One region of the Paenibacillus sp. FSL E2-0178 genome, then DNA from elsewhere that is predicted to be linked to it. Evidence: predicted binding sites of a transcription regulator. Region 1 holds the regulator's gene; the other holds the start of a gene.

Region 1 (4,435 bases):
CGGCCAGCCGCATCTCTTCGAACATATCCAGGTTGTTGTTGCTTGCCGCTCCGTCCGTACCCAGGGAGACCTTAACGCCTGCTCTGAGCAGCTCAGGAACACGGGCTACTCCGCTGGCCAGCTTCAGATTGCTGCCGGGATTGTGGGATACGCCGACATTGTGGCGGGCCAGAATCTCAATCTCTTCATCATTCAGATGAACACCGTGGGCGATCAGAGACGGCCGGGAAAACATTCCCAGCTTCTCCAGATGAGCGACCGGGCGCAGGCCGTAATCGGCCACATTCTGCTCCACCTCATGACGTGTTTCGGACATATGCGTGTGCATCGGCAGATCAAGATCATGAGCCGCCTGGACAAACTTCATGAAGAACTCCGGAGGACAGGTGTAAGGCGCATGCGGCGAGAGCATTGCAGTAATTCTGCCGTCAGCCTTGCCATGCCAGTTCCGGGCAAAAGCAATGGCTTCCGCCAGCTTATGATTCTGCACCTCTTCCGGACACAGGCCAATAACACCGCGCATAAGTACTGCACGGATGCCTGACTGCTCGGTAACCTCAGCAACCCGGTCCATATGATCATACATGTCGAGGAAGGTCGTAGTTCCGCCCTTCAGCATCTCAAGAACGGATAGCGAAGTGCCCCAGTACACATCCTCACCAGTGAATTTCTCTTCCATCGGCCACATTTTTTCCTGGAGCCAAGCCTGCAGTACCATATCATCACCGTACCCGCGCAGCAGGGACATTGCCGCATGGCCGTGGGTGTTGACGAGACCCGGCATGAACAGCAGCCGGCTGCCGTCAATAACCTCGGCATCCTCTTCAATTACAGGCTTCGCTTCACCTATGTAAGTAATCAGATCATTTTCGATGGTCATATAACCGCTCAGCACCGGCTTATCGCTGCCAGGCACCAGAAAACGTCCATCTTTAATAATGGTTTTATTGCTGCTCATCTTCAGCTTCGTCCTTTCCGTCATGCAAATAATAAGCCAGACTCTGCAAATCCGTAGTGAAATCGGCGGCATGAATCCGGATATTGGATGGAGTCTTAAGAATGACAGGGGCAAAATTCAGGATCGCCTCAATGCCGGAATCCACCAGAATGTCAGCAACGTTCTGTGCTTCACTGTCCGGAACGGTAATAATCCCGATGCGGATGCCCTGTGCACGAATGGTATCCCCCAGCTCACTCATCGGCTGAACAGTCAACGAGTTGATCTGCTGGCCTACCTTGGGCTCATAAGCATCAAATATAGCTGTAATCTTCATCGTATCCTTCAAGTAGGCATTGTAATTCGATAAGGCGTGGCCGAGATTACCTGCACCTACCAGAGCTACATTAATCTGCTGGTCCAGCTTGAGAATATGCCGGATCTTCTCAATCAGATAAGAGACATCATAACCAATGCCTTTTCTGCCGAAATCACCAAAATAAGCCAGGTCCTTACGGATCTGGGCGGGGTTGAGATCAAGCTTCTGTCCCAGCTCCTGAGAAGAAACTGTTGAGATTTCACGTTTTTGGAGATCGTTCAGGAAACGCAGGTACACTGGGAGTCTGCGAACGACGGCCTCCGATATTTTATCCGATTTCATGTTTTCTCCTCCTAAAAGTTTTGATAGCATATGCTGCTTGATTCAACTTCGCAAAACTCGCTTCGTAAGCATTCACTTAGGTTTGATAGCATATACTTCTTGATTCAACTTCGCAAAACTCGCTTCGTAAGCATTCACTTAGGTTTGATAGCATATGCTGCTTGATAAGCCGGTTATAGGAACCGTGCTCCGGGACTGCCCGTTTGGGCAGCACCCCTTGAGCGCGGGACTTCAGAACAATAATTACTTATACATAATATCAACCGGAGACGGATTATTAAACCCCGCCATCTTCAAGCCATTCTGCAATCCGCGGAACGATCTGATCCGTCAGCATATGCTCCATCTTGGGACCGGGCAGCGAATACAGGAAATACTTCCCATAATAAGATTCGATTACCCTGGTATCATATACAATAACGATTCCGCGGTCCTGCGCGGTGCGGACCAGCCGCCCGAAGCCTTGCTTGAAGCGGATTACGGCCTGCGGGACGGACAGCTTCATGAACGGATTCTTCTTCTGTGCCTGGAGCAGCTCCGACTTTGCCTCAGCCAGCGGATGATTGGGCGGCTGGAACGGCAGTCTGACAATGGCCAGACAGGTCAAAGCTTCGCCGGGAATGTCTACACCTTCCCAGAAGCTGCTCGTACCCAGCAAGACTGACGCCGAACTGTCCTGGAACCGCCGGATCAGCTTGCTCCGGCTGCCGCCTTCTACACCTTGTCCAAGCACCGCGATATCCTGCGAAGCCAGGGCCTCCTTCAGCGGATCATAGACCTGGCGCAGCATCTTGTAGGAGGTGAAGAGCACCAGCATCCGCCCGCGGGTAGCCACGGCAGTTTCTGCCAGTGAATGGACGAGTGTATCCACAAAGCGGGCATCCCCAATGCTTCCCTTGACACTCGGGAAGTCACGTGGAATGACAAGCAGTGCCTGCTCACGGTATTTGAACGGCGACGGAAGCAGGGCTGTCATCAGACGGCCCTGCTCTGCAGCCTCACCAAGACCGAGATTATCTATCATGAACTGGAATGACTTATCCACAGACAAGGTGGCCGAGGTCAGGATGATACTCTTCTTCTTGTCGAAGAACAGCTCTCTGAGTTGGGTGCTCACATCCACCGGAACGGCATACATCTGCAGCGATTTGCCGCGGTAATTGCCGCTCCCCTCCAGCCAGTACACGATATTCTCGTCATTCAGCCCCATAAAGAAACGGATCTGCTCCCGGATGGAGGCCAAGTCCTTGAACAACCCGCCGATATCCGTCACAAGACTGTCCGAAGAGGACTGGCTGTCCGTATCACGCATCTCACTAAGCATTTTATCACCCTTGCGGATGATATCGCTCAAGCTGAGGTTAAGTGTATTCTCCAGAGCGGCCAGCTCCTCCCACTCTTTGGGCTTCTTGCCCGGCTGCAGGCGTGCGACCAGCTGGCCGGCTTCACCGGCTCCGGCATCGCTGCGTTCAGGCAGCAGGCCGAAGAGCTTGTCGCTAAGTGTATCCCATGACTCCTTGACGGTAAGCAGATCCGGATAGATCCGGTCGATAACGCCGCTCCATTCCGAAGCCTGCTCACTGCCGGACGATTGCAGGGTCTGGCGCAGGGCAGGCAGCTGTCCGCTACGGCTGTCCTTGTACAGACGGGTGAGCGTATGCGCCACGGTGAAATATTTCATCTGCATTCCGAGATGTTTGCCGGCAATGTCCTCCAGATGATGCGCCTCATCAATGATGAGATGCTCGTAAGCCGGAAGCAGCTGATGCCCGGCCTTAACATCTGCGAATAACTTGGAGTGGTTAGTCACCACCACATCAGAAATCCCGGCTTCATGCTTGGCCCGGTGATAATAACATTTCCGGAACCACGGGCATGAGCGTCCCAGACAAGAGTCGGTATCACTGGCTACGGTCTCCCAGAAATCACCGCCGCGCCCGCTTAAGTTCAGCTCTTCATCATCGCCGGTCTCCGTCTGGGTCAGCCAGACCATCATCTGCGCAGCCGTAAGCGCTTCTTCCCTGGGACTTGTGAAGTCCCTTTTATTAATTCTATGTTCAAACTTGCGGAGACACAAATAGTGTCCTCTTCCCTTAAAGATCGCTGCCTTGAACGGAAAGGGCACAACACTCGTCAAAAGAGGGATGTCGCGCTCACGCAGCTGATCCTGGAGGTTGATCGTATGCGTGCTGACCATGACCTTCTGATTACTGCGGACACTGTGATAAATGGCCGGAAGCAGATAGCCCAGCGATTTGCCGGTGCCGGTTCCTGCTTCAATCAGCAGATGCTTATCCTGATCAAGCGCCGTCATGACCTCATGGATCATCAGCTCCTGGGCTTCACGGCTCTCATATTGCGGAAGGGTGTCCTTCAGACGTTTGGTTACCTCTTCCATATACTCCCCGAAGGTAATATTCTGCAGCGGGTTGTCAGATCCTTCCTCCCGAGGCGGAGCCAGCTCTGCCCAGTCGCCTACAGCAAGGGCCAGCTGACGGTAGAAGGTCAGGTCTCCTTCCGGCTGGAAGGTCTCCATTTCGCGCTCACGCTGCAGACCGTCGAAATACCAGGCGAGGTCACTGTCTTCATCGGCGAACAGCTCATTGAGCCGCTGGATGGTCAGGAGAGGCAGGCTGTCCAGCTCCTCCAGACATTTCAGCAGCACAAGCGCCGTCGCGAGGGCATCACTGTCCGCTTGATGGGGACGCTCATGCGTAAGGCCAAAATGGCTGCTCACGGACCCAAGCTGATAGGTAGTCAGCGAGGGAAAGCATATTTTGAGAAAATCGATAGTATCCAGAATCCGGCCCTGAAACGGCAAATAGCCGCAGCGGTCC
Region 2 (4,435 bases), 310 kb from region 1:
CTGGATTATATCAATCTGCCGATGTTCCTGCGGAACACGCTGTACATCTTTGTCGGGAACATGGTAGCTACCCTGGTTGTACTGGGCCTGGCGTCCTTCAGCATCTCGCGGATGAATGTGCCTTACCGCAAGGCCTTCTACTTCTTCTTCCTGATGACGCTGTTTATTCCGGCCACGAGCTATATGATCCCGAACTTTGTCAATCTGAAGGAACTCGGGCTGCTGAACCAGTATGCGGCTTTCTGGCTGCCGGCTGGGGCGAATACCTTCTTCTTCCTGCTGCTTAAGAACTTCTTCGACGGGATTCATCCGGAGATTCTTGAAGCCGCACGGATTGACGGGGCCTCTGAGCCGAGAAGCTTCTTCACCATTGCGGTTCCCCTGTCCATTCCGATTTTTGCAACACTGGCGATCTTTATCTTCTCCACAGCCTGGAACGACTGGTTCTGGCCGTCGCTTGTCATGCACAGTGAGGAGAAGTACACGCTCGCTACAGCGATCTATAAATACGTTATTAATGTAAAAGCACTGAACACTAACATCAAATTTGCCATTCTGTTCCTTGTTTCTTTGCCGCCTATTCTGGTCTTCCTTGTTTTCCAGAAGTTCATTATGCGTGGCGTTTCCCTGTCGGCTGTCAAAGGGTGATCAGAATTATGCTGCAGGGAGATACGGATCGTAAACCTGCACATGAAAGGAATATAAATACACCTCGTTTGTAAACGGTTTCTCTTTTATGATGAATTTGTAAGATAATTATGAATTGAAAAGGGGAGTTTCAATGCGTAAATTTTCCAGCGTATTAGCATGTCTCCTGGTGACGGGATCGTTATTGTCCGCTTGCGGCGGCAATAATAACGGGAACAAACCGGCGGCAAATGGAGGAGAGGCGACACCTGCACCAGCAGCTACTAATGCAGCAGAGGAGACCGCTGCTCCGACAGAGGCACCGGTAGATGATATCACCCAGAGAAAAGTAACGATCAAAATTCACTATCCTACCCCTGACCTTACCGAGGTAAGAGCACAGGAGGATGACAAGATCAAGCGGTTCCAGGAGGTCTATCCGAATGTAGAGATTGTCAAGGATGACTGGCAGTACAATGTAAGCGAAATCGGTGTGAAGATGGCGGCGAATGAAGCTCCTACCTTCTTCAACACCTATGCAACTGAAGCGAAATTCCTGGTCGAGAAGGGCTGGGTCGCTGATGTTACGGATCTGTGGAACAACTATGAATTCAAGGATCAGATTAACCCTGTCCTGCAGAACCAGTTCATTATTGACGGCAAAGTGTATGGCGTAACGCAAAAGGGTTATGTCACTACAACGATGATTAATAAAAAGATGCTGGATGAAAAAGGTGTAGCCGTTCCTCCAATGGACTGGACCTGGGATGATATGCTGAATACCGCCAAAGGGGTAGCGGATACCAAGAAGGGGATCTCCGGTATTGCTCCAATGGGTAAAGGCAACGAAGCAGGCTGGAACTGGACCAACTTCCTGTTCGAAGCAGGCGGTGAAATCCAGAAGATCGAAGGCGGCAAGGTTGTGGCTACATTCAATTCGGATGCCGGTGTGAAGGCGCTGGATTTCTATAAGAAGCTAAGATGGGAAGCCAAAGCTGTTCCTCAGGATTGGGCGCTTGGCTGGGGCGATGCTGTAGGCGCGTTCCAGCAGGGACGTACTGCTATGGTAATGGCCGGATCTGACGGTGTTATCGAGCAGGCGCTCAACCAGGGCGGACTCAAGCCTGAAGATGTACTTACTTACCCGATGCCAGCTGCTGAAAAAGGCGGCAAGCATACCGGCGTACTCGGCGGTGACTATCTGGTTATCAATCCGAACGCCAGCAAAGACGAGCAGGAAATGGCCTTCCGCTATATTACTTTCGATTACTTCTCTGACAAAGGCCTTGAAGCTCTTGACGCGATTATCAGCCAGCGCAAAACGGACGGCAAATACTACATCCCGCCGCTCCTTGATTACTATGCTGCTGATTCCGACTTCGGCAAGAAGACCAAAGCTGTCTATGACAAGTACGACATCGTTTATCAATACAGCCCTGAAATCATGGCGCTGCTGGATGGTAAGCCTGAAGCACAATACAATACTCAGGATTATTACGCAACCATGTCCAATGTAATCCAGGAGCTATTCTCCAAGGATGGTACAGATTCCAAGGCCCAGCTCGACGCTGCAGCCAAAACTGTACAAGAGAAATTCTTCGATACTATCAAAGTGGAATAGTCACTTGCTGAATGAGTGGTTACGATGCTTGATAGAGGAATTATAACGCTAAGGCAGGAGACCTGGTCTCCTGCCTTTTTGCTTGCTCTGATTTATATTTATACTTCTATGTAAGAGAATGCGGCAGGAGAGTAGAGTTGACGAAGAATAGGAAGAACATCAGATAGCACCATTATTCTGGGGAAAAAACAAGGCTGAAGAGCTGGATTCAAGAAAAGCAGGGGAGGCTAGAGGGCGGGCGTTCGCAAATCGGACAAATATAAATGATTTATCACACAACAAATGGAAAATAATCTAGAATATGATCGAATGAAAGCGCTTTGAAAACAAATCAAAAAAAACTTTATACTTTGTGAAAGATTTCACTATACAAGGTGAAAAGGATATGATAAGATAAATGTGTAGAGAAAAACAACCTAAAAATTGACAGGAGGACGAGGGAGATGGCAGTTAAAAACGAAGTCGCCGCCCAAGTGAAACAAACCACCGCTGAAGAATATATTCAGACTTTGGTGGATAAAGCAAAGAAAGCTCATGAAGCGTTCATGGGACTGGATCAAGAGCAAACTAACACAATCGTTCATGCAATGGCGTTGGCCGGACTCGACAAACATATGTACCTGGCTAAGCTGGCCGTTGAAGAAACAGGACGCGGTGTCTATGAAGACAAAATTACGAAGAACATCTTCTCAACTGAATATATCTGGCACGGAATTAAGTACGACAAGACAGTAGGCGTTATTGAGGATAACGTTTATGACAGCTTCCAGAAGATTGCTGAGCCTGTCGGAATCATTATGGGTATCACACCGGTAACCAACCCAACATCCACCACGATGTTTAAAGCTTTGATTTCCGCTAAGACACGTAACCCTATTATATTCGGATTCCACCCTTCAGCGCAAGAGTGTAGTGCGGCAGCCGCCAAAATTCTACATGATGCAGGTGTGAAGGCTGGCGCTCCTGAGAACTTCATCCAATGGATCGAACTTCCGACCATGGACAAAACAAACGCACTGATGAACAATCCTGACGTTGCACTGATTCTGGCAACCGGCGGATCGGCAATGGTTAAAGCGGCTTACAGCTGCGGCAAACCGGCACTCGGCGTAGGTCCTGGTAACGTTCCTGCTTTCATTGAGAAGAGTGCTGACATTGATCAGGCAGTGACAGACATTATCCTTTCCAAAACATTTGATAATGGTATGATCTGTGCTTCCGAGCAAGCGGTTATCATTGAAGAAGCTATTTTTGACCAAGTGAAGAAGAAGATGATTGCGAACGGCTGCTACTTTGTAAACAAAGAAGAAGCTGCCAAGCTGACAAGCGGCGCAATGAATGTAGAAAAATGTGCGGTTAACCCGGCTATCGTCGGCCAATCCGCTGTGAAGATCGCTGAAATGTGCGGAATTCAGGTTCCTGCCGGCACGAAGATCCTGGTAGCTGAACTTGAAGGCGTAGGTACTAAATATCCGTTGTCCGCTGAGAAGCTGAGCCCGGTTCTGGCTTGCTACAAAGTGAAGAACGCAGACCAGGGTATCGAACGCGCAGCTGAAATCGTTGAATTTGGCGGCATGGGCCACAGCTCGGCTATCCACTCGAACAACGAAGAAGTAATCATGAAGTTCTCCAACCGTCTGCAAACCGGACGTATTCTCGTCAACTCGCCATCTACACACGGCGCAATCGGTGATCTCTACAATACTAATATCCCTTCCCTGACACTGGGCTGCGGATCTTATGGACGCAACTCTGTATCGCAAAACGTGACTGCAATCAATCTGATCAACGTGAAAAGGGTGAACCGTCGTACCGTGAATATGCAATGGTTTAAAGTACCTGACAAGATTTACTTCGAAAAGGGATCCACTCAGTACCTGGCTAAAATGCCTGACATCACTCGTGTAGCAATTATCACTGACCCAATGATGGTTAAGCTTGGATATGTTGAGAGAGTTGAGCATTACCTGCGTCAACGCCAGACTCCAGTAGCGATTGAAGTGTTCTCGGAAGTTGAACCGGATCCATCGACAACTACTGTAGAAAAAGGTACAGCCATGATGAACAGATTCCAGCCGGACTGCATCATCGCACTCGGCGGCGGTTCCCCAATGGATGCTGCCAAAGGAATGTGGTTGTTCTATGAACACCCGGATGCAGACTTCAACGGTCTGAAACAGAAGTTCA

The links. Region 1 encodes Rex, which represses fermentation and respiration genes when NADH is low (regulators of the CRP and FNR family bind a similar motif). Its sites were predicted from a motif close to TTGTGAAATATTTCACAA; they were not measured.
Region 2: a site for Rex is predicted at 2,599-2,616, ahead of adhE (bifunctional acetaldehyde-CoA/alcohol dehydrogenase). Genes of this name have one in related genera too.

Annotation. Positions count from the first base shown of each region.
Region 1 is NZ_CP151953.1:7,760,817-7,765,251, reverse strand. It holds gene MHI42_RS33450 (amidohydrolase) at 1-958, opposite strand, end outside; gene MHI42_RS33445 (redox-sensing transcriptional repressor Rex) at 945-1,598, opposite strand; gene dinG (ATP-dependent DNA helicase DinG) at 1,876-4,435, opposite strand, start outside.
Region 2 is NZ_CP151953.1:7,451,874-7,456,308, forward strand. It holds gene MHI42_RS31940 (carbohydrate ABC transporter permease) at 1-648, shown strand, start outside; gene MHI42_RS31945 (extracellular solute-binding protein) at 782-2,248, shown strand; gene adhE (bifunctional acetaldehyde-CoA/alcohol dehydrogenase) at 2,692-4,435, shown strand, end outside.